DNA from 4 places in the Pseudomonas sp. GW821-FHT09E12 genome. Region 1 is predicted to be linked to each of the others. Evidence: predicted binding sites of a transcription regulator. Region 1 holds the regulator's gene; each other region holds the start of a gene.
The links. Region 1 encodes FliA, which starts transcription of late flagellar genes. Its sites were predicted from a motif close to CTAAAGTTTNNNNNNNNNNNGCCGNTAA; they were not measured.
Positions count from the first base shown of each region.

Region 1 (5,193 bases):
CCTGACCGGATACAACGTCTTCACGTTTATCGGCATGAATCTGCGGACCTTCACCCTTGGCCAGATGTTTTTGCGGATCTTTTTCAGCGAGGATCGATTCACGGTCATGTTCGATGCCGGCAAAACGATCGACCTGGCTGGCCATCAGGACCAGTTTGAGCAGGTTGCTCTCGACTTCGGTGACCAACTGGGTCACGCGTTTGATCACCTGACCGGTCAAGTCCTGGTAGTCCTGCGCCAGCAGAATGTCGTTGAGGTTGCTCGATACCGCGCGCGTGTCTTGCTCGCTGCGGGTCAGGAAACCGTCCACCCGGCGGGCCAGGTCGCGGAATTCCTCGGCGCCCAGTTCGCGGCGCATGAAACGCCCCCAATCGGCGCTCAGGGCCTGGGCTTCGCTGCTCAGGCCATTGACCAGCGGGGTCGCGCTCTCGACCAGATCCATGGTGCGGTTGGCCGCGGCCTCGGTCAGCCTGACCACATAGGACAGGCGCTCGGTGGCATCCGTGATCTGTGAAACTTCCTCGGCTTGCGGCATATGCGGGTCAATCTGGAAATTGACGATGGCGCTATGCAGCTCGCGGGTGAGCTTGCCGACCTCCTGGTACAGGCCGCGATCACGGGTCTGGTTGAGCTCATGGATCAGTTGCACGGCTTCGCCGAACTTGCCTTTTTCAAGGCTGTCGACCAGTTCGAGTGCGTGTTTTTTCAGGGTCGATTCGAAATCGCCCAATGAAGATTCGTTGTGCTCCATAGCTCCCCCGTGGCGGAATGATTCCACTCTCAACCGATGCGTTCGAAGATCTTCTCGATCTTCTCTTTCAACGCCTGGGCCGTGAAGGGCTTGACCACATAACCGTTTACGCCGGCCTGGGCAGCTTCGATGATCTGTTCGCGCTTGGCTTCAGCGGTCACCATGAGTACCGGCAGGTGCTTGAGTTTTTCATCGGCGCGCACATGGCGCAGCAGGTCGATACCGGTCATGCCGGGCATGTTCCAGTCCGTTACCAGAAAGTCGATGCTCCCACTGTTGAGGACCGGAATGGCGGTGGTGCCATCGTCAGCCTCGACCGTGTTGGTGAAGCCCAGGTCACGCAACAGGTTTTTTATGATCCGCCGCATCGTTGAGAAGTCATCAACGATGAGGATTTTCATGTTCTTGTCCAATTCGACCTCCAAGCAGTCTTAAACGCGTCCAGCACCTGAACGCGCCATTCAATCAATCAGGCAGAGCACTCAACGACTGCATGGAATACACACCGCAAGTCCGGCCACGTCGTGCCAGTCTCGCCCGCAGTGTCCCCCACACTGCCTGTCAGCGCGCTCGCCACTCTCCCAAACGCCCCCGCAAACGGGCCGCGCACTGGCTGTGTAACTGGCTGACCCGCGATTCGCTGACTCCCAGGACCTCACCGATTTCCTTGAGGTTCAGCTCTTCGTCGTAGTACAGCGCCAAGACCAGTCGCTCACGCTCCGGCAAATTGGCAATCGCGTCCGCCAGCGCGGCCTGGAAACGTTCGTCCTCCAGGTCGCGCGACGGCTCGAGATGAGCACTCGCGCCATCCTCATGCAGCCCTTCATGCTCGCCGTCCTGCAACAGGTCGTCGAAGCTGAACAGGCGACTGCCCAAGGTGTCGTTCAAAATCCCGTAATAATCGTCGAGACTCAATTGAAGTTCGGCCGCAACTTCATGATCTTTAGCGTCACGACCGGTTTTAGCTTCAATTGCGCGAATGGCATCGCTCACCATCCGGGTATTGCGATGTACCGAACGCGGCGCCCAGTCACCTTTACGGACCTCATCGAGCATCGCACCACGGATACGGATACCCGCGTAGGTCTCGAAACTCGCGCCCTTGCTCGCGTCGTACTTGGTCGACACTTCGAGCAGACCGATCATCCCGGCCTGGATCAGGTCTTCGACCTGGACACTGGCCGGCAGGCGCGCCAGCAAGTGATAGGCAATACGCTTGACCAGAGGCGCATAGCGCTCGATCAATTCGTACTGGCTGTCACGTGCCGACTTTTTGTAAAGGTTGTAGCCGCTGGCGCTCATAGCACCGGTCCCGCTGTCTGATGCACGAGCCGCTCGACGAAAAATTCCAGATGTCCACGTGGGTTGGCCGGCAACGGCCAGGTATCGACCTTCTGCGCGATGGCCTTGAATGCCAGCGCGCATTTCGAACGCGGAAACGCTTCATAGACCGCACGCTGCTTTTGCACGGCCTTGCGCACGCATTCGTCGTAAGGCACGGCGCCGACATATTGTAGGGCCACGTCCAGGAAGCGATCCGTGACCTTGGTCAACTTGGCGAACAGGTTGCGCCCTTCCTGCGGGCTCTGCGCCATGTTGGCGAGCACGCGGAAGCGGTTCATGCCGTAGTCGCGGTTGAGCAGCTTGATCAGCGCGTAGGCGTCGGTGATCGAGGTCGGCTCGTCGCAGACCACCAGCAACACTTCCTGGGCCGCGCGGACAAAGCTGACCACCGAGTCGCCGATGCCGGCGGCGGTGTCGATCACCAGCACATCGAGGTTGTCGCCGATGTCGCTGAAGGCCTGGATCAGGCCGGCATGCTGCGCCGGGCTCAGATGAACCATGCTCTGGGTGCCGGACGCCGCCGGCACGATACGGATTCCACCCGGCCCCTGCAGCAGCACATCGCGCAGCTCGCAGCGGCCTTCGATCACGTCGGCGAGGGTCCGTTTGGGGGTCAGCCCCAATAGCACGTCGACGTTGGCCAGGCCCAGGTCGGCGTCCAGCAGCATGACGCGCCGGCCGAGCTCCGCTAGGGCCAGGGACAAGTTCACTGACACGTTAGTCTTGCCGACGCCACCTTTGCCGCCGGTCACCGCGATCACCTGTACGGGATGCATGCTGCCCATGTTCGTTCTTTACCTTGTCTTACTTAGACGGGGCCACATAACTGGCTGCGCGTTCACCAACGGAACAATGCCTGGCAGACCATCGATGTAGGTACATTGCAATCTTTTCATGATTCCCTCAGCCAACCCGCTTGGTCGGGTTGTGGTAGAGGTCAGCGAACATGTCAGCCATGGCTTCTTCGCTGGGTTCTTCCTGCATCTGCACGCTCACCGCACGACTGACCAGCTGGTGACGACGCGGCAAGTGCAGATCGTCCGGAATCCGCGGGCCATCGGTCAGATAGGCAACAGGGAGTTCATGACTGATCGCCAGGCTCAACACCTCACCAAGGCTGGCGGTTTCATCCAGTTTAGTCAGGATGCAGCCGGCCAGCCCGCAACGCTTGTAGCTGTGGTATGCGGCGGTTAGAACCTGTTTCTGGCTGGTGGTTGCCAAGACCAGATAATTTTTTGCCCGGATGCCACGTCCAGCCAGGCTTTCCAGCTGCATGCGCAGGGCCGGGTCGCTGGCTTGCAGGCCGGCGGTGTCGATCAGCACCACACGCTTGCGCAGCAGCGGATCGAGGGCTTGCGCCAGGGACTGGCCCGGGTCGACATGGGTCACCGAGACGTTGAGGATCCGGCCCAGGGTCTTGAGCTGTTCCTGGGCGCCGATGCGGTAGCTGTCCATGCTCACCAGCGCGATGTTCTGCGCGCCGTACTTGAGTACATAACGCGCGGCCAGCTTGGCCAGGGTGGTGGTCTTGCCCATGCCGGCGGGGCCGACCATGGCGATCACACCGCCCTCCTCCAGTGGCTCGACTTCCGGGGTCACGATCATCCGCGCCAGGTGGGCCAGGAGCATGCGCCAGGCCTGGCGGGGTTCGTCGATTTCAGTGATCAGCGCCAGCAGGTCGCGGGCCAGCGGACCGGACAAGCCGATACGCTGCAGGCGCCGCCACAGGTTGGCCTGTTCGGGCCGGCTGCCTTGCAGCTGGCTCCAGGCCAGGGAGCCGAGCTGGACTTCCAGCAGCTCGCGCAGGCCATTGAGTTCAAAACGCATCGAGTCCAGTGCCCGCTGATCGACAGCCGGCGCGGCGACTACCGGGGCCGGGCGCTGGGGCTCGTTGAATGTAGGTTCGATCAGCGGCTCGGCGGCGGTCAGCGGCAGGCCGGCGAACAGCTGGCGATTGGTGCTGGCATCGCCGTCGCCACGCAGGCTCAGTTCGGCCTGGGCGGTGACGATGCGCGACTGAGTCTTGCGCAGTTCGTCCTCGAGCTCCATGTTCGGCACCCGTGGCGCCAGCGCCGACAGCTTGTAATCCAGGGCAGCCGTCAGCTCGACACCGCCGGCGATGCGGCGATTGCCAATGATGGCGGCGTCGGCGCCCAGCTCATCACGAACCAGCTTCATGGCCTGACGCATATCGGCGGCGAAAAAACGCTTAACTTGCATAACCCACTACCTCAGCCGTTGGGCCCTACTGTCGCAACGATGGTCACTTGCTTGTTGTCAGGGATTTCCTGGTACGCCAACACGTGCAAGCCCGGGACCGCCAGGCGCCCGAACCGCGAGAGCATCGCGCGGACCGGACCGGCTACCAGCAGAATCACCGGTTGACCTTGCATTTCCTGGCGCTGCGCGGCTTCGATCAACGAACGCTGCAGCTTCTCAGCCATGCTTGGCTCCAACAGGACACCCTCTTCCGAGCCTTGTCCTGCCTTCTGCAGACTATTGAGCAAAATCTGTTCCAACCTGGGCTCCAAGGTGATCACAGGCAGCTCGGACTCAGTACCTACAATGCTTTGCACGATGGCGCGCGACAATCCGACACGCACCGCGGCCACCAAAGCGGCAGTATCTTGACTCTTGGCGGCATTGTTCGCGATGGCCTCGGCAATGCTGCGGATATCGCGCACCGGCACCTGTTCGGCCAGCAGCGCCTGCAGCACCTTGAGCAGCTGGGACAACGAAAGCACGCCCGGCACCAGCTCTTCCGCCAGCTTCGGCGAACCCTTGGCCAGCAATTGCAAGAGCTGCTGGACTTCTTCGTGGCCGATCAGCTCGCTGGAGTGCTTGTACAGAATCTGGTTGAGGTGGGTGGCGACCACGGTGCTGGCGTCGACCACGGTGTAGCCCAGCGACTGCGCCTGGGCGCGCTGGCTGATCTCGATCCACACCGCCTCCAGGCCGAAGGCCGGATCTTTGGCGTTGATGCCGTTGAGCGTGCCATAGACCTGCCCCGGGTTGATCGCCAGCTCGCGATCCGGGTAAATCTCGGCCTCGGCCAGGATCACCCCCATCAGCGTCAGCCGGTAGGCGCTGGGCGCCAG
Region 1 is NZ_JBWKOM010000011.1:140,186-145,378, reverse strand. It holds gene AC07PQ_RS27490 (protein phosphatase CheZ) at 1-751, opposite strand, end outside; gene AC07PQ_RS27485 (chemotaxis response regulator CheY) at 781-1,152, opposite strand; gene fliA (RNA polymerase sigma factor FliA) at 1,313-2,053, opposite strand; gene fleN (flagellar synthesis regulator FleN) at 2,050-2,880, opposite strand; gene flhF (flagellar biosynthesis GTPase FlhF) at 2,999-4,315, opposite strand; gene flhA (flagellar biosynthesis protein FlhA) at 4,327-5,193, opposite strand, start outside.

Region 2 (5,193 bases), on a different contig from region 1:
GTGTTTGGGTGAATCCTTTAACCACTGGTCAAGAAGCCGCGCCATTTTCTGTAGGAGCGAGCGGGCGGCGGCCTACATATCCTGGCGCTTGCGAAACGCCCAGCGGCCGGCGATGACGGTGAAGGTGGCGACCAGCGCGACGAGGATCCAGAAGCCCTCCGGGTCCTCGGAGAAGGGAATGCCGCCGACGTTCATGCCGAAGAAGCCGGCGATGATGTTGATCGGCAGCGCCAGCACCGTGACCACGGTCAGGGTGAACAGGGTGCGGTTGGTCTGTTCGTTGATATTGGCGGCGATCTCTTCCTGCAGCAGCTTGATCCGCTCGCCGAGGGCGGTGAGGTCGTTGATGATCAGGGCGAACTCCTCGGTGGACTTGCGCAGCTCCTTGACGTCCTCCTTCTGCAGCCATTGCGGCGGCCGGTTGAGCAGCCGCAGCAGCGAGCCCGGCTCCAGCGCCAGCAGGCGTTGCAGGCGCACCAGTACCCGGCGCATGGCCCCCAGCTCGGCACGGTTGGTGGCGATCCGCGCGGCCAGCAACTGGTCTTCGATCTGGTCGACGTTGAGGCTGGTCTTGCGCACGATCTGGGTCAGCACTTCGCCCTGGTCGCGCAGCAGGTGCACCAGCAGTTCCAGGGGCGAGCGGAAACGTTCGCCGGCCTTGACAGAGGAGCGCAGCTTGTCCACCGAGTGCAAGGGTTGCAGGCGCGCGCTGACGATCAGCCGGCTGCGCACACAGACCCACAGGGTGGAGATGTCCGAGGAAACCATGCTGCCAAAGTTGAACACCACGTCGTTGACCACCGCCAGCAGGGCCGAATCCACATGCTCGATACGGGTCGAGCGCGAGCCTTCGTGCAAGGCCTCGAAGAATTCCTCGGGCAGGGCCAGGTGCGTCTGCATCCAGCGTTCGCAGGCGGCATGGGCCAGGTTCAGGTGCAGCCAGAGAAACGCCTCGCCATCGTCCGGCTGTTGCAGGGCTTGCAGGGCCCTGGCCGAATCCAGTTCGCGACCCCGCTCGCCGGGGCGAAACGCAAAGCCGTAGAGCAGGCCGAACAGATCCGAATCGCGATGAGCATGGTCGATGCTGTGGTTCATGGAGGCTCGCAGGAGGGAAGGCACCTGTAGGCGGTTTTACAGGTTCACTTGAGCCCGATCATCGCAAGGCTTCATGACTGTTTTGTGACGATTCGAAGTGCAATATTCGGCGGTTATAACCGGTTGTCGGAGGCGCTCAAGAATGCCTCTTTCAGGCCGATCACGCCTACGACGACTGCGCGATCGGCTTGCCCCGGTTCGCCTGACAGGGATGTTCGCACGCTACCCATGCCCGCCTCGGGCGTGCTCTATCCCTGTTGAGAGATCTCATTCGATGTCCTTGCAAAAATCCCTGAGAGCGCAAGTTCTGGCTTTGTTGAGCGGCAGCCTGCTGGCGGTGCTGTTGATCGCGCTGGCGTGTTTTCACTTCCTGTCCAACGGCGTGCAAAGTTATCGCGAACTGATCGAGGGGCCGTTGCGCACCTCGCAGTTGATCGATGAAGCCAACCTGCAATTCAAGGTCCAGGTGCAGGAATGGAAAAACGTGTTGCTGCGTGGCAAGCAGAGAGCCGACCTGAGTAAATACTGGCAGCAGTTCGAGGATCGCCAGCGCGATGTGCAGGGTATTCTTGGCCAGCTGGCGGCCGAGCCCGGCATCGATGCGGCGCTCAAGGGCCGTATCGAGCGCTTGCGTGAAGAGCACCGGGTGCTGGGCACGGCCTACCAGAAAGGCCGCGATGCCTTTGTCGCCGCCGGTGCCGATCCGGCCGCCGGCGATGCCGCGGTCAAGGGTGTGGACCGCGCCACCAGCGAGCAGATGAGCGAACTGGTGAGCGAGTTGCGCAAGCAGGGCAGCGAGCGGTCGCGCGACATCAGCGCCGCCGCCCAACGCACGGTGTGGATCGGCCTGCTGGTGATGCTGGCCTCGGGCTTGTTGATCGGCCTGCTGAGCCTGTGGCTGGTCAACCGTAGCCTGGTGGAGCCGATCCGCCAGTTGATCGACTACGTGGCGCAACTCAGCCGTGGGCGGATTGCCGAGCGCGTGGCCAGCAGCCGTCAGGACGAGCTGGGCAAGCTGGCGGTGGCCGCCAACACCTTGCGGGATTTCCTCGCCGAAACCTTCAGCCGCCTGCAGCGCAGCGCCACCGACCTGGACAGCTCCAGCGGCGAGCTGAATGCGATTGCCACCCTGATGTCCCAGGGCACCAACGATCAGTTCAATCGCACCGACCAGGTCGCCACGGCGATGAATGAAATGTCCGCCACCGCCCAGGAAGTGGCGCGCCATGCGGCGGATGCGGCGCGCGCCGCCGATGACGCCGACCAGTCGGCCCAGCAGGGCGAGCAGGTGATGCAGGGCACCATCCACACCATCACCCTGATGCGTGGCGAAATCGCCAACACCGCCGAGGTGATCCGCCGCCTGGAAGCCGACAGCGGACGTATCGGCAAGGTGCTGGAGGTGATCCGCGGCATCGCCGAGCAGACCAACCTGCTGGCGCTCAACGCGGCCATCGAGGCGGCCCGGGCCGGCGAAGCCGGGCGTGGTTTCGCCGTGGTCGCCGACGAGGTACGTAGCCTGGCGCAGCGCACCGCGGCGTCGATCATCGAGATCAACCAGATTATCCAGAGCGTGCAGACCGGCGCGCTGGACGCCGCCCATGCGATCGAGAGTGGCCAGGCGCGCAGCGATGCCAGCGTCGAGCAGGTGACCCAGGCCGGCGCCATGCTGGAGCGGATCACCGAGGCGGTCGAGGCGATCCGCGACATGAACCGGCAGATCGCCACGGCGGCGGAAGAGCAGACCTCGGTGGCCGAGGACATCTCGCGCAACCTGACCGAAATCACCACGATCGCCAGCACCAACCTGGATAACGTGCAGCGCACCGAGCGCGCCAGCCAGAACCTGCACGAGCTGTCGGGGCAGTTGAACGAGGTGACGGCACGCCTGAGTGCCTGATGCGCCAGGGCATGAAAAAGCCGCGTGGCCTTTCGGCCGCGCGGCTTTTTTTGTCCTGAAGAATTACTTGTCTTGCTTGTTGCTCAGGACCTTGCCGGTCTTGGCATCCAGATCGACGTCCCACTCGACGCCTTTGGCGTCACGCAGTTCCACCTGGTAGACGTAGGCGCCGGCCGCTGTTTGCTCAAGCTCGGTGTCGGTGATGTTGGCGGCGGTGGTGCCAGGGTGTTCGGCCAGTGCTGCCTGGTTGAGTTTTTCCAGGTCCATGATGGTGCCGGCCTTGAGCAGGCCCGGGATCAGGTCCGGGCGCACGTCGGCCTGGGCCAGGCCGGCGGTCAGGGTCAGGGCGGTAGCGGCGAACAGGGCAGTCAACGTTTTCATAGGGTCTTTCCTTGGGGTGATTCGTTTAAGTGGGTTCAGGTTAGCCGGTACAACTTAATTCACCCTTAATTCAGCGCAAGCTTTGCGCCGTTTGTTCAATCGCCGTCGCCCTCGGGTCTTTCAAGCTGTGCTCTCGAACAGGAGAGGCAGTGATGAAAGCAATGATCAAAGGTTTGTACGGTCCCGCGTTTTTCGCCGGCTTCATCGGCGCTGGCGTGTGGGTGATGGGCACGCCGGGGCTGGCCCCGGGCTGGTTGCTGCTGGTGTTCGCCGGGGCGCTCGGGGTGTCCTTTCTGGCGGAGTGGTGGTTGCCCTATGAGGTGGACTGGAACCGCCCGCGGCAGGATCGCTTGCGCGACGTGTTGCACGCGCTGGTCAATGAAAGCCTGAACGCCCTGGGGTTGCTGCTGTTGCCGGGGCTGGTGAGCCTGCTGGCGTTCGATGGCCTGTGGCCGCGCGGCTGGTCGCTGTGGGCGCAGTTGGCGCTGGCGATGGTCATCGCCGACTGCGGCCTGACCCTGGCGCATTACTTCAGCCATCGGCTGCCCTGGCTGTGGCGCCTGCACGCGGTGCATCACAGCGTGCAGCGCTTGTATGGCTTCAACGGCTTGATGAAGCACCCGCTGCATCAGTTGCTGGAAGCCAGCGCCGGACTATTGCCGCTGCTGTTTTTGGGAATCCCCTTGCCGGTGGCGCAACTGCTGGCGTTTGCCATTGCCATCCAGCTGCTGTTGCAGCACTCCAATGTCGACATGCGCCCCGGTCCCCTGGGCTGGGTGTTTGCCTGGGCGCCGATGCATCGCTTTCACCACATGAAGTACGGCACCGCCGGCAATGTGAATTTCGGCCTGTTCCTGAATGTCTGGGACTGGTTGCTGGGCACGGCGTTTTATTCCTCGGCCTACCCGATCCGCCAGGGCGACCTGGGCATCGGCAGCCAGCCGGATTATCCGCAGGCGTATTGGCGACAATTGCTGGCACCTTTCAGCAGGCAAGCCGTGCAGGAGGAACCGCCGGTGCCCTTGCCGTTGCGTCGTTGAGTCAGTCCAGCAGGCGCAGCTCGATATGTTGCAGGGCCTGGCGCGCGGTGACGCCGAACAGGGTTTTCAGGGTGCGGGAGAAGTGCGCGGAGTCGGCAAACCCAGCGCCATGGGCGGCCTCGGTGATGGCCTGGCCCGCCAGCACCAGGCCCATCGCCAGGCGCAGGCGCCGCCACAGCACCAGGCGCCGCACCGGCAACCCAAGCTGGCCGCTGAACAGCCGTTCCAGCTGGCTCAGGGACAGGTGCGCGTGGGCTGCCAGGGCACTGGCCGAGACCTTGCCTGCCAATTGTCGGTCGAGGGCGGCCAGGGCCTTTTCGATCCGCCGGTCCTGCAAGATTCGGCGCGGGCAACGCCGCAGCGCCTCGGTCAGCGCCGGCAGCGTCAGCTCGACACCCAGCAGGCTGTCTTGCAGGGCCTGGGCGTCAATCGTCAGCGGTTCGGCGTAGAGGGTGAACAGGGTCCCGGGCGCATCGAGGATGGCATGCCGTTGCATGGCCGGGATAAACACCTGTCGGGCGGTGCAGGGCAGGCCGTCGAGGCTGACGGTGACCGGTGCGGTGGGGGCGAGGATCAGTTGATGGGCGTAGTGGGCGTGGGGCGCGGTACGCCCCAGCTCGCCCTGGATCAGTCCGTAGTCACGCCCGAGCCACAGCTGGCCTGTCCACTCGGGCGTGCGCACGGCGACCGGCTCAGTAGCCGTTGGCCTCGAGCAACTGGCTGACGCTGCCGCTGGCCGGGCGCTTGACGTACTTGAGCAGTTCAGCGGCGCGGTTG
Region 2 is NZ_JBWKOM010000006.1:357,608-362,800, forward strand. It holds gene AC07PQ_RS19930 (transporter) at 73-1,095, opposite strand; gene AC07PQ_RS19935 (methyl-accepting chemotaxis protein) at 1,370-2,995, shown strand; gene AC07PQ_RS19940 (PepSY domain-containing protein) at 3,059-3,376, opposite strand; gene AC07PQ_RS19945 (sterol desaturase family protein) at 3,529-4,416, shown strand; gene AC07PQ_RS19950 (helix-turn-helix domain-containing protein) at 4,418-5,098, opposite strand; gene AC07PQ_RS19955 (glycerophosphodiester phosphodiesterase) at 5,109-5,193, opposite strand, start outside.
Region 2: the regulator FliA is predicted to act here: its motif matches at 1,231-1,258, upstream of AC07PQ_RS19935 (methyl-accepting chemotaxis protein).

Region 3 (5,193 bases), on a different contig from region 1:
GATAACTTCCAGGCCATCGAGTTTGGGAATACCAATATCAAGAATAAGGATGTCTGGAACATGTTCATAAGACAGTTTCAGGGCATCCATGCCATTGTCCGCCTCGGCAACTACTTCAAAGCCGTGCCGCTCCATCAGCATGCGCACAGCCAGACGAGTGACGGGATGATCATCTACGATCAAAACTTTCTTCATGGGTAAGTCCAGAGTCCGCTATTGTTTTTTCAAGCAAACACCATAACCCAGTCATTTGGCCCGTGGCATGGCCATGCCCTGGGCCAGCATCGCCCCGAGAAGTTCCTTACAAACAATACGGATTTGCCCTACAAGGAAAAATTGAACGTCGCCCCCTATATATAACCACTCCTGACTTTCCTACACTTCGTATTGAAAAGAACAGACTGAAAGATAGTCGAGATCCCGTTGAAACAATGGCCAGTGGAAACTTTTAGTTATGGTCTCCAGACACCCGCTTGATCGATTAAAACATCAGGCATAAAAAAGCCCCGCTCATGGCGGGGCTCTTTTAAAACGACTCAAGGCATCAGAACAGAGTCCGACCCTTGTTGGCCGCAATACGCATGCGCAGGGCATTGAGCTTGATGAAGCCAGCCGCATCCGCCTGGTTGTAGGCGCCGCCGTCTTCTTCGAAGGTCGCAATGTTGGCATCGAACAGCGACTCATCGGACTTGCGACCGGTGACGATCACATTGCCCTTGTACAACTTCAGGCGAACCACGCCGTTCACGTGGGCCTGGGAGGCGTCGATCATCTGTTGCAGCATCAGACGCTCAGGGCTCCACCAGTAACCGGTGTAGATCAGGCTGGCGTACTTGGGCATCAGCTCGTCTTTCAGGTGAGCGACTTCACGATCCAGGGTGATCGATTCGATCGCCCGGTGAGCGCGCAGCATGATGGTGCCGCCAGGGGTTTCGTAGCAGCCGCGGGACTTCATGCCGACATAGCGGTTTTCCACGATGTCCAGACGACCGATGCCGTTTTCACCGCCGATGCGGTTCAGGGTCGCCAGCACGGTGGCCGGGGTCATCTCGACGCCGTCGATCGCCACGATGTCGCCGTTGCGATAGGTCAGCTCGATGTAGGTCGGGGTGTTGGGAGCCTTCTCCGGGGAGACGGTCCAGCGCCACATGTCTTCTTCGTGCTCGGTCCAGGTGTCTTCCAGCACGCCGCCTTCATAGGAGATGTGCAGCAGGTTGGCATCCATCGAGTACGGGGATTTCTTCTTGCCGTGACGCTCGATCGGGATCGCATGCTTCTCGGCATAGTCCATCAGCTTCTCGCGGGACAGCAGGTCCCACTCACGCCAAGGAGCAATCACTTTCACCCCTGGTTTCAAGGCGTAGGCGCCCAGTTCGAAACGAACCTGGTCGTTGCCCTTGCCGGTAGCGCCGTGGGAAATGGCGTCGGCACCGGTTTCGTTGGCGATCTCGATCAGGCGCTTGGCGATCAACGGACGAGCGATGGAGGTACCCAGCAGGTACTCACCTTCGTAAACGGTGTTGGCGCGGAACATCGGGAAAACGAAATCGCGGACGAACTCTTCGCGCAGATCGTCGATGTAGATCTCTTTCACGCCCATGGCTTGCGCCTTGGCACGTGCAGGTTCGACCTCTTCGCCCTGACCCAGGTCAGCGGTGAACGTCACCACTTCACAGTTATAAGTATCCTGCAGCCACTTGAGGATCACCGAAGTGTCCAGGCCGCCGGAATACGCCAGAACGACCTTGTTTACGTCCGCCATGCCATCACTCCACGGGGTTCTACGGAAAGCCGTCAAGTCTACCGATCAACGCGGATAATTTACAGAGGCGCGACAGCTTATGACGACGAAGCGACAGATTATGTCGAGCGGGCGACGACAGCCGTTTCAGGAAGTCGCCGCGGCGTTGGCGGGAGCAGCGGCCTGGGGTGCCGGTTTCTCTGCGACCGGGACACGCTGCAGCTGTACGTTGACCCGACGATTCTTCGCCCGGTTCGCCGCGTTGGTGTTGGGCGCCAACGGATAGCGCTCGCCGTGGAAACGCATCTCGATCTGCGATTCGGGAATGCCGCTGGCCTTGAAGAACTCCATCACCGCCAGCGCCCGGCGGCGCGACAGGTCACGGTTGGTCAAGCGGTTTCCGCTGTTGTCCGAGTGGCCGTCGAGCTGGATGTGATTGACCGTCGGATCGGCCTTGAGAAACTCGAGCATCACCTGCAGCCTGGCCTTGGCTTTGGCGTCCAGGTCGATGCCGCCCCCGGGGAAGCCGACCTCGGATTGCCTGACCTGATCGAAATTCTTCGGCAACAACTTGGCGACACAGCGTTGATAGTCGCCATACGCCTTGCTGAACTTGACCGGCAACAAGCGCACCTCGGACACCCCGCCCTCGCGGGAGTAGTGGCGAACCACCGGGCTGCGCCCATCCATCAATCCACCGATCAGTCGCCCAGCCTGCAGTTGCGAACTGTTGAACAGCACATCGCCATTGCCGAGCCGCACCGACCCCAGGTTGATGTCGCCCCGTCCCGGCTGCCACGGCGCCGCCGCCGCCAGCAGCGTGGCCGAACCGCCAGCGAGCATCGGGTTGTAGGCCTTGAGGCGGAAGGTCGCCTGCTCGCCGGCGCGACGCACGAACTCCCCGGAACCGAAATCGGTGATCGGCTGGCTCAGACGGCACTCGAATTTATCGCCTTCGACCGTCCACTCAATGCTCTCCAGGCGAGTCTGGAAAGTCAGCGCCATCGCGGGAAGACTGGCGAACACACTGAGCAAGGCTAGATAACGCTGGCGCACGGGAGGCTCCACTGACTTGTACATCACGAAAATCGAAATGCCTGTTTACGGCATACCTTCGGGATATCGGAAGCTTCACGCAAAACTTGATAGCGAGTGCCTGGAAGAGTCTTTTCCGGTAGCATTCACTGGAGTTTGACCCGCCTGGAATCCCCAATGTCCGACCGCCTGACCCTGCTGCGTCCCGACGACTGGCATATTCATCTTCGCGATGGTGCCGTGTTGACCAATACTGTCGCGGATGTCGCGCGCACCTTTGGCCGCGCCATCATCATGCCTAACCTGGTACCTCCGGTGCGCAACGCCGCTGAAGCCGACGCCTATCGCCAGCGCATTCTCGCTGCGCGGCCGGCCGGCAGCCGCTTCGAGCCGCTGATGGTGCTCTACCTTACCGATCGCACCCAGCCCGAAGAAGTTCGCGCGGCCAAGGCCAGTGGTTTCGTCCATGCCGCCAAGCTCTACCCGGCCGGTGCGACCACCAATTCGGACTCGGGCGTCACCAGCATCGACAAGATCTTCCCGGCGCTGGAGGCCATGGCCGAAGCCGGCCTGCCGCTGCTGATCCACGGTGAAGTCACCCGCGGTGAAGTCGACGTGTTCGACCGCGAGAAGCTGTTCATCGACGAGCACATGCGCCGTGTCGTCGAACGCTTCCCGACGCTCAAAGTGGTGTTCGAACACATCACCACCCGTGACGCCGTGCAGTTCGTCAACGAGGCCTCGGCCAACGTTGGCGCGACCATCACCGCCCATCACCTGCTGTACAACCGCAACCACATGCTGGTTGGCGGCATTCGCCCGCACTTCTATTGCCTGCCGATTCTCAAGCGCAACGTGCACCAGGAAGCGCTGCTCGACGCCGCCGCCAGCGGCAGCCAGAAGTTCTTCCTCGGCACTGACTCCGCGCCCCACGCCCAGCATGCCAAAGAAGCGGCCTGCGGCTGTGCCGGCTGCTACACCGCCTATGCCGCGATCGAGTTGTACGCCGAAGCCTTCGAACAGCGCAACGCGCTGGACAAGCTGGAAACCTTTGCCAGCCTCAACGGCCCACGCTTCTATGGCCTGCCGGCCAACACCGATCGCATCACCCTGGTTCGTGAAGAATGGGCCGCCCCTGCCAGCCTGCCTTTCGGCGAGCTGACCGTCATCCCGCTGCGCGCCGGTGAAAAACTGCGCTGGCGCCTGCTGGAGGAACACGCGTGAGTGAAGACCATTTCGACGACGAGCAGGACGGTCATAACGGTGGTGGCTCGCGTCATCCAATGGCGGCACGCTTTCGTGGTTACCTGCCGGTAGTCGTCGACGTTGAAACCGGTGGTTTCAACTCGGCCACCGACGCCTTGCTGGAAATTGCCGCGACCATCATCGGCATGGACGAAAAGGGCTTCGTGTTCCCCGAACACACCCTGTTTTTCCGCGTAGAGCCTTTCGAAGGCGCCAACATCGAAGCCGCGGCGCTGGAGTTCACCGGGATCAAGCTCGACCATCCTCTGCGCATGGCCGTCAGTGAAGAAACCGCGCTGAACGATATTTTCCGCAGCGTGCGCAAGGCGCTGAAGGCCAATGGCTGCAAGCGCGCGATCCTGGTCGGGCACAACAGCAGCTTCGACCTGGGCTTCCTCAACGCGGCTGTCGCGCGCCTGGACATGAAACGCAACCCGTTTCATCCGTTCTCCAGCTTCGACACCGCGACGCTTGCCGGCCTGGCTTATGGCCAAACCGTGCTGGCCAAGGCGTGCCAGGCTGCCGATATCGACTTCGATGGCCGTGAGGCGCATTCCGCCCGCTACGACACCGAGAAGACTGCCGACCTGTTCTGCGGCATCGTCAATCGCTGGAAGGAAATGGGCGGCTGGCAAGATTTCAACGACTGATACTGCCGCTGAACGACCGCGCATAAAAAAACCGGCCCTGGGGCCGGTTTTTTTATGCGTGAAGCGCGGCTTACAGCTTGCCGGCGTTCTCGCTCAGGTAAGCAGCAACGCCTTCTGGCGAAGCAGTCATACCCTTGTCGCCTTTCTTCCAGTTGGCCGGGCAGACTTCGCCGTGCTCCTCGTGGAACTGCAGAGCGTCGACCAGACGGATCAGCTCTTCCATGTTACGGCCCAGCGGCAGGTCGTTGACGATCTGCGAACGAACGACACCTTTGTCGTCGATCAGGAACGCGCCACGGAAAGCCACGCCGCCTTCGGACTCAACGTCGTAGGCCTTGGCGATGTCGTGCTTCATGTCGGCAGCCATGATGTACTGGACCTGACCGATGCCACCGGCATTGATCGGGGTATTGCGCCAGGCGTTGTGGGTGAAGTGCGAGTCGATCGAAACCGCGATCACTTCAACGTTGCGTGCCTTGAAGTCAGCCATGCGGTGGTCCAGGGCGATCAGCTCGGACGGGC
Region 3 is NZ_JBWKOM010000006.1:126,237-131,429, reverse strand. It holds gene AC07PQ_RS18840 (response regulator transcription factor) at 1-195, opposite strand, end outside; gene AC07PQ_RS18835 (argininosuccinate synthase) at 545-1,762, opposite strand; gene AC07PQ_RS18830 (flagellar protein MotY) at 1,889-2,797, opposite strand; gene pyrC (dihydroorotase) at 2,954-4,000, shown strand; gene rnt (ribonuclease T) at 3,997-4,671, shown strand; gene AC07PQ_RS18815 (peroxiredoxin) at 4,742-5,193, opposite strand, start outside.
Region 3: the regulator FliA is predicted to act here: its motif matches at 2,861-2,888, upstream of AC07PQ_RS18830 (flagellar protein MotY).

Region 4 (5,193 bases), on a different contig from region 1:
CCAGGTCGGCGCAGGCGCGCAGGGTCGCCTGCAGGTTTTCCACGCCTTCCTGGTTGAGGGTGTTGATCTCGGTGATGTCGACGTTGATCGACTCCACCACGGCGGTCTGCTCCTCGGTGGCGGTGGCCACGGACTGGTTCATGCCGTCGATCTCGCCGATGCGCTGGGTCACGCTGCCCAGGCGCTGGCCGGCCTGGTTGGCGATGCCGACGCTGCTTGCGCTCTCGCGCTGGCTTTCGGTCATGGTGTCCACCGCCTGGCGGGCGCCGACCTGCAGTTCCTCGATCATCTTCTGCACTTGCTGCGCCGAGTCCTGGGTGCGGTGGGCGAGGTTGCGCACCTCATCGGCGACCACCGCGAAACCACGGCCGGCCTCACCGGCGCGGGCGGCTTCGATGGCGGCGTTGAGGGCCAGCAGGTTGGTCTGCTGGGAGATGCTGGTGATGACTTCGAGGATCTGCCCGATGTTCACCGTGTTGCTGTTCAGCGTTTCGATATGGCCGCAGGAGTCGCTGATCTTCGCCGACAGCTGCTGCATGGCGGCGATGGTCTGGTCGACCACGGCCTGGCCTTCGCTGGCCAGGTTGCGCGCATCGCTGGAGTGCTGCGACGCCAGGGCGGCGTTCTGGGCGATTTCCTGGGCGGCGGCGCCGAGCTGGTTGATGGCCGCAGCGACGCTGCTGGTGCGCGAGGCCTGCTGGCCGGAGTTGAACATCGACGAGTTCGAGGCGCTGACCACCCGCAGGGCGACTTCGTTGACCTGGCCGGTGGCCGAGGCGACTTCGCGGATCGAACCGTGAACCCGTTCGACGAAACGGTTGAACGACACGCCCAGGGTGCCGAACTCGTCGTGGCCATGGATGGTCAGGCGCTTGGTCAGGTCGCCTTCGCCCTCGGCGATGTCGTGCATGGCGCGGCCCATCAGGTGCAGCGGCTGCATCAGCACGCGGATCAGCATGCCCAGCAGGCTGATGATGATCACTACGGCAATCAGCATGGCGATGATCGCCGAGGTGCGGAACTCGCTGAGCATCGAGAACGCGGTGCCCTTGTCCAGCACCAGCGCCACGTACCAGTCCGCCGCCGGCACGCCGTTGACGCGGGTGAAGGAGATGAGCTGGGTCTTGCCGCCCAGCTCGACTTCCTTCAGGCCCGGGCCGACCTGCGGGGCGCCATTGGGGTAGGCGTCGCTGAGGTTCTTGAGCACCAGCTTGCTGTCCGGGTGGATCAGGATCTTGCCGCCGGCGCTGACGATGAACGCCTGGCCATGGCCGCCGAAATTCAGCGAGTTGATGATGGCGCTGACGTTGGACAGGTCGATATCGGCCCCGGCGACGCCGATGAAGCTGCCCTGGTGCTGCACCGGGGTGGCGACGGTGATCACCAGCTTGCCGGAAGAGGCGGCGATGTAGGGTTCGGTGACGATGGTCTGCTGGGCCGAGTTGGCCGCCTTGTACCAGCCACGGGCTCGCGGGTCGTAGTCGGGCGCGCGGTTGCCCGCCGGGACCGAGAACATCGCGCCGTCCTGGCCGCCGAAGTAGCTGAGCTGGAAGTTGCTGGCGTAGGCGGGGAGGTCGACGCTGCGTTTCAGGTCGTCGGCGCCGCTGCCGTCCACGGCGATCTGCTGGGCCAGGGTGTGCAGCAACTGGATGCGGCTTTCCAGCCAGGTCTGGATGTTGCTGCTGGTCAGGCTGCCGAGTTCCTGCATGGAGGACTCGTTGCTGCTGCGCAGGGCCTCGCGCTGTCGATAGTCGTTGAACAGGATAAAACAGGCGAACGCAACGGCGACCACAAGAGCGGCGGCAAGCAGGATCTTATGGCTGAATTTCATGTTTCTGGTCATTAGGTGAACTACCGCGAAAGGGTGGTCAGCGAGGGGGCGTCAATTTGCCATAACGGCAGCTTTTGCGCTGCTTTTATGTCGACTGGCCATCATGAAAAATGAGGCACGCCGACGTCTGCCCGACGAAATGCGTTTTGCCCCCGCAAAGTGGTTGATTCCGGAGGAAATGCTGGGTGCTGCGTCACAATAAATAGGCGTCTGGCTGGGGAACCAGATGGGGCTTTTCTCTTCTAAGCTTCTGGTTGGCAGCATGCCATCCCCCCGTTCGCCCAGGAGTTTCACCATGTCCCTGCGTTCTCTCGCTCTGTTGTCGTTCTGCGTGCTGTTGGCTGCATGCGGCAAGATCAATCAGGAAAACTATTCCAAGCTGTCGGCCGGCATGCCCAAGGCCGAAGTTGAAAAACTGCTGGGCAAACCAACCGATTGTTCCGGCGCGCTGGGCATGTCCAGCTGCACCTGGGGTGACAAGAACAGCTTTATCAGCGTGCAGTACGCCGGTGACAAAGTGCTGATGTTTTCCGGGCAAGGCCTGAAGTAAAAAAAACCGGGGCCACGTGCCCACGGGAGAAAAATAATGATGCGTTTGCTAGTCACTCTTCTGGCCGGCCTGTTGTTGGCCGGCTGCGCCACTTCCCGGGACGATTCACTGGCGCCCAAGACCGCGAATCACGTCGATCTCAAGCGTTACCAAGGGACCTGGTACGAGCTGGCGCGTTTGCCGATGTATTTCCAACGTAACTGCGCGCAATCCGAAGCCCGCTACACCTTGCTGCCCGAAGGCAATATGGCGGTGCTCAACCGCTGCCTGACCGCCAACTGGCAATGGGAAGAGGTGCGGGGCACGGCAACGCCGCAGGCGCCGGATAAAACCGACAAGCTGTGGGTCGAATTCGATACCTGGTTTTCCCGGTTGATACCGGGCCTGGCCAAGGGCGACTACTGGGTGCTGTATGTGAGCGACGACTACAAGACCGCCATTGTCGGCAACCCGGATCGTCGATACCTGTGGCTGTTGTCGCGCCGGCCGAATGTTAGCGAGGCGGTTCGTGAGGACCTGCTGAGCAGGGCGCGCCAGCAGGGTTATGACACCACCCGCCTGATCTGGCGAGTGTCGGACAAGGCGATGGCCAAGACCTCGAAGTGAATCCATGCGGGAGCCAGCGTGCTGGCTCCCGCGGTGACGGGCTTCAGCCGAGCAGGTCGCGCAGCACCTGGGTAAAGGCCCGATTACTTTCTTCTTCGCCTGCGTGACGTCCGTCGCGCACGACCCACTGACCGTTGACCAGCACATCGCGCACCTGGCGATCGCCGCCGGCGAACAGCCAGCGGTTGAGAATGCCGTCGCCCTCGGCGGTGGCCAGGTAAGGATCGCTGCCGTCAAGCACCAGCCAGTCGGCACGCTTGCCCACTTCCAGGGCGCCGATCGGCTGTCCCAGGGCCTGGGCACCGCCGTCCAGAGCGGCGTCGTACAGGGTCCGGCCAACCATCGGCTGGTCGTTGCGATACAGGCGGTTGCGGCGTTGATCGCGCAGGCGCTGGCCGTATTCCGCCCAGCGCAATTCTTCCACCACGCTCAGCGACACATGGCTGTCGGAACCGATGCCCATGCGGCCGCCCTGGGCGAGAAAATCCACCGCTGGGAAAATCCCGTCGCCGAGGTTGGCTTCGGTGGTCAGGCACAGGCCGGCAATCGCTCGGCTTTGCGCCATGAGGCTGACCTCTTCGGCATTCGCGTGGGTGGCATGGACCAGGCACCAGCGCTGATCGACCGCGGTGTTTTCATACAGCCATTGCAGCGGCCGGCGCCCGCTCCAGGTCAGGCAGTCGTCGACTTCCTTCTGCTGTTCGGCAATGTGGATATGCACCGGGCACTGCTTGTCGCTGGCGGCCAGCACTTCGCTGATCTGCTGCGGGGTGACCGCGCGCAACGAGTGGAAGCACAGCCCCAGCTGCTGGGCCGATTGCCGGGCCAGCAGCGGTTGCAGGCGGCTTTGCAGCTTGAGGTAGTTTTCCGTGCTGTTGATGAAGCGGCGCTGGCCTTCGTTGGGCGCCTGGCCGCCGAAACCGGAGTGGCTGTACAGCACTGGCAGCAGGGTCAGGCCGATGCCGGCGGCGCTGGCGGCCTGGCTGATGCGCAGGGACAGCTCGGCCGGGTCGGCGTAGGGCTGGCCGTTGGTGTCGTGATGCACATAGTGGAATTCGGCGACCGAGGTGTAACCGGCCTTGAGCATTTCGATGTACAGCTGACGGGCGATGATGCCCAGCTGGTCCGGACTGATCTTGCCCACCAGGCGATACATCAGGTCGCGCCAGGTCCAGAAGCTGTCGTTGGGGTTGCCGGCCACTTCCGCCAGCCCGGCCATCGCCCGCTGGAACGCATGGGAGTGCAGGTTGGGCATGCCCGGCAGCAGCGGGCCTTGTAGCCGCTCGGCGCCTTCTGCGCTGGCATCGGCCTGGATGTGGGTCAACAGGCCGTCGGCGCTGACCTCGAGACGTACGTTGTTGGCCCATCCGTTAGGCAGCAGTGCGCGTTCGGCAAAGAAGGCGGACATGGTTCAAGCACCCCGTCGTGTGTTATTTGTATATACATATACAGACGTTTGCCTGCTCGGTAAACTCCGGCAAGCTAGCCTCTTTCTTCAGCCAACAAGGATTTCCCGTGCCGACTCCGCCCGCCAACTCCCCGCTGGCCGCCCATCTGGGCGATAGTCCGGCGCCCCTGTACGCCCGCGTCAAGCAGATGATCACCCAGCAGATCGAGAGTGGAAACTGGCCGCCGCATTACCGCGTGCCCTCGGAAAGCGAGCTGGTCAGCCAGCTGGGTTTCAGCCGCATGACCATCAACCGCGCCCTGCGCGAGATGACCGCCGAAGGCCTGCTGGTGCGCATGCAGGGCGTGGGGACTTTCGTCGCCGAACCCAAGAGTCAGTCGGCCTTGTTCGAGGTGCACAACATCGCCGACGAGATCGCCTCGCGCGGTCATCGCCACACTTGCAAAGTCATTACCCTGGGTGAAGAGGCGGCCGGTTCCGAGCGCGCCGTGGCCCTGGAAATGCGCGAAGGGCAGAGGGTCTTCCACTCGCTGATCGTGCATTTCGAGAACGATATCCCGGTGCAGATCGAGGACCGTTTCGTCAACGCGCTGGTGGCGCCGGATTACCTCAAGCAGGATTTCACCTTGCAGACCCCCTACGCCTACCTGAACCAGGTCGCGCCGCTGACCGAGGGCGAGCACGTGGTCGAGGCGATTCTGGCCGAGCCGGAAGAATGCAAGTTGCTGCAGATCGAGCGCGGCGAGCCGTGCCTGCTGATTCGCCGCCGGACCTGGTCCGGCCGCCAGCCGGTGACCG
Region 4 is NZ_JBWKOM010000004.1:326,613-331,805, forward strand. It holds gene AC07PQ_RS13430 (methyl-accepting chemotaxis protein) at 1-1,843, opposite strand, end outside; gene AC07PQ_RS13435 (hypothetical protein) at 2,127-2,381, shown strand; gene AC07PQ_RS13440 (lipocalin family protein) at 2,418-2,987, shown strand; gene AC07PQ_RS13445 (formimidoylglutamate deiminase) at 3,031-4,395, opposite strand; gene hutC (histidine utilization transcriptional repressor HutC) at 4,584-5,193, shown strand, end outside.
Region 4: the regulator FliA is predicted to act here: its motif matches at 1,893-1,920, upstream of AC07PQ_RS13430 (methyl-accepting chemotaxis protein).